DNA from 2 places in the Massilia pseudoviolaceinigra genome. Region 2 is predicted to be linked to the other one. Evidence: predicted binding sites of a transcription regulator. Region 2 holds the regulator's gene; the other holds the start of a gene.
The links. Region 2 encodes FliA, which starts transcription of late flagellar genes. Its sites were predicted from a motif close to CTAAAGTTTNNNNNNNNNNNGCCGNTA; they were not measured.
Positions count from the first base shown of each region.

Region 1: a site for FliA is predicted at 1,478-1,504, ahead of RBA40_RS29290 (flagellar protein FliT). Genes of this name have one in related genera too.

Region 1 covers NZ_JAVCWL010000041.1:40,258-42,650, forward strand. Annotated here, with positions in the region: gene RBA40_RS29285 (aspartate aminotransferase type Ic) at 1-1,037, shown strand, start outside; gene RBA40_RS29290 (flagellar protein FliT) at 1,152-1,430, opposite strand; gene RBA40_RS29295 (HDOD domain-containing protein) at 1,543-2,370, opposite strand.
Region 2 covers NZ_JAVCWL010000020.1:19,192-21,584, reverse strand. Annotated here, with positions in the region: gene RBA40_RS19710 (MinD/ParA family ATP-binding protein) at 1-514, shown strand, start outside; gene RBA40_RS19705 (RNA polymerase sigma factor FliA) at 530-1,261, shown strand; gene RBA40_RS19700 (flagellar motor protein) at 1,243-1,989, shown strand; gene motD (flagellar motor protein MotD) at 1,992-2,393, shown strand, end outside.

The DNA.
Region 1 (2,393 bases), on a different contig from region 2:
TGGGCCTGCCGGAAGCGCGCGCGCTGTTTGGCGACTTGCTTGCGCTGCCGGCCGCGCAGGTGGTGGTCGACAGCAGCGCCAGCCTGTCGCTGATGCATGACGTGATCGTCTACGCACTGTTGAACGGCGTGCCGGGCGGACAGCCCTGGGTCGGCCAGCAGCCGGTGTTTTTGTGCCCGGTGCCGGGCTACGACCGCCATTTCTCGATCTGCGAAGCGCGCGGCATCAAGATGATCAACGTGCCGCTCAACGACGACGGACCGGACATGGATATCGTCGAGCAGCTGGTGGCGAACGACACCAGCATCAAGGGCATGTGGTGCGTGCCCAAGTACAGCAACCCGTCGGGCACGGTGTATTCGGATGAGGTGGTGCGCCGCCTGGCCGCCATGAAGACGGCCGCGCCGGACTTTCGCCTGATGTGGGACGACGCCTATCGCTTTCATCACCTGACGGACGAGAACGTGCGGATTGCCGAGATCGTCGCCGAATGCGCCAGCGCCGGCAATCCGGACCGGGCGATCGTGTTCGCATCGACGTCGAAGGTGAGCTGGGCTGGGTCGGGCATTGCTGCGCTGGCGTCGTCGCCGGCCAATATCGCCTGGTGGACGCGCCATGCGGGTATCCGCAGCATTGGCCCGGACAAAATCAATCAGCTGCGCCATGTGCGCCTGCTCAAGGATGCGGCCACCGTGGAAGCGCTGATGACGCGCCACGCGGCGCTGCTCAAGCCCAAGTTCGATGCGGTGCTGGCGCAGTTCGGCGCGCACCTGGGCGATGTGGCGGGGGTGTCGTGGACGGTGCCGAAGGGCGGATATTTCATCGATCTGGTGACGCCGCCGGGTGCGGCGAAGAAGACGATTGCGCTGGCGAAGGAAGCGGGGATTACGCTCACGCCGGCTGGCGCTGCGTATCCGTACGGGGTCGATCCCGAGGACAGCCATATCCGGATTGCGCCGAGTTTTCCGTCACTGCCGGAGATTACCCAGGCGGCGGAGGGGATTGCGCTGGCGTTGAAGGTGGCCGTGGCTGGTTGATTAACATTCCCCCCGTCGTCTCTGGCGATGCCAGAGACGACGGGGGGCGGGACGCTCGCGAACGACGAATAAAAAAAGCGCCCTCAGGCGCTTTCATTCACATCCGTTACCAGCTCAGTGCGTCGCGCACATCACATCCGACAACTGCCACGGCTCGGTGATCTCGCGCACGGCGCGGTCATTGGCCATGATCTGCTTGAGCAAATCGATCTTGCGCATGCGCGGAGCGCCATCCAATGCCGGCACGCCGGTCTTGGTTGCCGACGCCTGCAGCGCGCACTGCGTTTCCAGATGCGCCAGGCTGTTCCAGTCGCCTGCTTTTGCCGCAACCGCCATCTTGCCAGTCAGACCAGCAATATTTTCGTACATCGAGAGAACTTCGTTGGAGGTCATGCGCTCACCTGGCCAAAAAATTTATAAGATTACCGCGTGTCCTTCCATAACGTCGCGATGGCGCGGAACTTTAGCCCTTTTTCAAAAAAATCTGAAAATATTTTTAGCGTGCTTAATTGATAAGCTCTTCCAGCCCGCCACTGAGCTCGCCCAGCGGCGGAATCCCGGCAAACAACGCATCGGGCGGCACGCCCAGACCGGTCGCCAGCGCCGCCGTGAAACACGCTGCCAGTTCCGCATCGTTCGGCTGACGCTCTTCGTAGCGCGCGCGCAGCACGGCCAGATGAATGACCGCCGCCATCCGGTACGACGGCGACTCCGGCGTCGGATCGCCAAAGTGGCGCAAGGTCTGGTGAAACAGGTCGGGGAACTTCCAGCGTACCGCCAGTTCCGCCCCGACTTCGCTGAAATCGTAGCCGAACAGCGCTTTTTCGGCCGCGATGCGGCCATTCTCGTACGGCCCGACCGTCTGGTCGAGCTCGCGCGCCTGCTGCGCCACGCCCGCATGCATCACCAGTTGCCCGATCCCGTGCATCATCCCGATCGTGAACGCCAGGTCGGTATTGGCGCCGATCTGCTTGGCGATCCACTTGGCCGCCACCGCCGTGTGCAGGCTGTAGCGCCAGAAGCGCTTCAGGTCGAGCCCCGGCACGGTCTTGAAGCTGCCTACCAGGCCGGAACTGATCACCAGGGTACGCACCGTCACAAAACCGAGCATGCGCACCGCGTCGCCCACGTTGCCGATCCGGCGCGAGACGTGATAGTAGGCCGAGTTGGCCAGCCGCAGCAGCTTGGCGCTGAGCACCGGGTCGAGCGAGAGCTTGCGCGCGATCTCTTCGACCGCCACATCCGGGTCGTCGAAGCTGCTGATCAGTTCTGCCACCACCTTGGGCGCGGAGGGCAGGGCGTTCGGATTTTGCAGCAGGGTCTCGAGGGTCATGGTGTCTCCTGGTTGATGCGGGC
Region 2 (2,393 bases):
GCGTGCGCGCGGCGGACCGGACGAAGCGCGGCGCCTGGCCAAGACCTTCGACGTGCTGGTCAAGCAGACCGGCATCGTCATCGTCGACGGCGAATTCGGCGACGACGACACCTTTCCGGTGCCGGTCATGGACAGCGCCGAAATCGTGGTCCAGGTCTCCACCAGCGCCGCCTCGATCACGGCCGCGTACGCCCTTATCAAGCGACTTTCGCAACAGTTGGGGCGCCGTCCGTTCGGAATTCTGGTAACGGGCGCATCCGAAGCGGAAGCGAAGGTGGTATACGATAATATGTCATCTGCGGCAAGTCGTTACCTTGCCGTACAGCTCACCTCGATGGGCTCGGTCCCGGCGGACGAATACCTGCACCGGGCCGCGCGCTTGGGCCGGGCCGTGGTCGATGCGTTCCCGCTGGCCGGCGCGTCGGTGGCATTTCGCCAGCTGGCGGGGCGCTTTGCCCTGACGGCCATGCCGCAACTTGGCAGGACAGGGGGGACTTCCCATTTTGGTTCTTAAAACATACTGATAACTATGTACACCGTCAAAGGGAAAGCGGACAAGAACCATCTACTGACGGAGCACATGCCGTTGGTGAAGCGCCTCGCCCACCACATGAAGGCCAAGCTGCCGCCCAGCGTCGAAGTGGACGACCTGATCCAGGCCGGCATGATCGGCCTGCTCGACGCCATCACCCGCTATGAGGAAACCCACGGCGCCCAGTTCGAGACCTATGCCGTGCTGCGCATCCGCGGCGCCATGCTCGACGAATTGCGCAGCAGCGACTGGCTGCCGCGCTCGATGCGCCAGAACATGCGCAAGATCGAAACGGCGATGAGCACCCTGCAGCAACAGCTCGGCCATCCGCCCACCGAATCCGAAGTCGCCAAGAGCCTCAAGCTCTCCCTGGCCGACTACCAGGACATGCTGACCGACGGCGGCGGCCACCAGCTGGTGTACTACGAAGATTTCCACGACAACGAAGGAGGCAACGACAGCTTCCTGGACCGCTATGCGGTGGACGATGCCGATCCGCTGCGCAGCCTGCTCGACGGCGACTTCCGCCATGCCGTCATCGACGCCATCGACAATTTGCCGCCGCGCGAAAAAATCCTCATGGGCCTGTACTACGAAGAAGAACTGAACCTGAAAGAGATCGGGGCCGTCATGGGTGTATCGGAATCGCGCGTGTCGCAATTGCACACCCAGGCGGTCGCGCGCCTGCGGGCGTCCTTGAAGGAGCAGGCGTGGACCGGGCCAGCGTAGCGGGAATCTTCCTGGCGCTGTCAGGCCTGCTGATCGGCCAGGCGCTGGAGGGCGGCAAGCTGTCCTCCCTGGTGCAGCCGGCGGCGTTTGCCATCGTCGTCATCGGCACCGCCGGCGCCGTGCTGCTGCAAAGCGAAGCGGCGACCTTCATGCGCGGGGTGCGCATGCTGCGCTGGGTGTTTTCGCCGCCCCCCAGCCAGCGTGCCGGGCTGGCGCGCGAAATCGCCGTCTGGGGCTTGCATGCGCGGCGCGATGGCCTGCTCTCGCTGGAAAAGTACATGGCCGTCAACAAGGATAAATTCGTCCAAAAAGGCTTGCGCCTGGTGGTCGACGGCATCGCCCCCGACAAGCTGCGCAGCCTGCTGGAGATGGAAGTGACGGCCTACGAATTCGGCGAGCGGCAAGCGGTGAAAATCTGGGAGTCGGCGGCCGGCTATTCGCCCACCATCGGCATCCTGGGCGCGGTGCTGGGCCTGATCCACGTGATGGAAAACCTGAGCGACCCGGCCAAGCTGGGCAGCGGCATCGCGGTGGCCTTCGTATCGACCGTGTATGGCGTCGGACTGGCCAATATGTTCTTCTACCCGATCGCCAACAAGCTCAAGACCATCGTCGCCGAACGGGTGACGCAGTACGAAATCCTCACCGACGTCTTTCACGACATCGCCAGCGGCGACCACTCGCGCGTGATCGAAGAGCGCGTCGCCTGCCTGCTCTCGCGGCCCTGACCATGGCACGCAAAAAGTACGAAGCCGAGCACGAAAATCACGAACGCTGGCTCATTTCGTACGCCGATTTCATCACCCTGCTGTTCGCCTTTTTCGTTGTGATGTACGCCATTTCGGTCGTCAACGAAGGCAAATACAAGGTGTTTTCGGTGTCGCTGGGCGACGCTTTCGGCGGCAAGGACCAGAGCACGGCCAGTGTCGCCAGCAGCAATGTGCCGCAGCTGATCGTGCTGCCCGACCCGCTCATCAAACGGCGCGCCGAAGCCATGCGGCGCGAAAAGGAACGCCTGACCAGCCTCGCGCAAAAGCTCACCTCGACCCTGGCGCCGCTGGTCAGGGAAGGCAAGGTGCGCGTGACGCAAAACAGCCGCGGCGTGAGCGTCGAGATCAATGCCAGCGTGCTG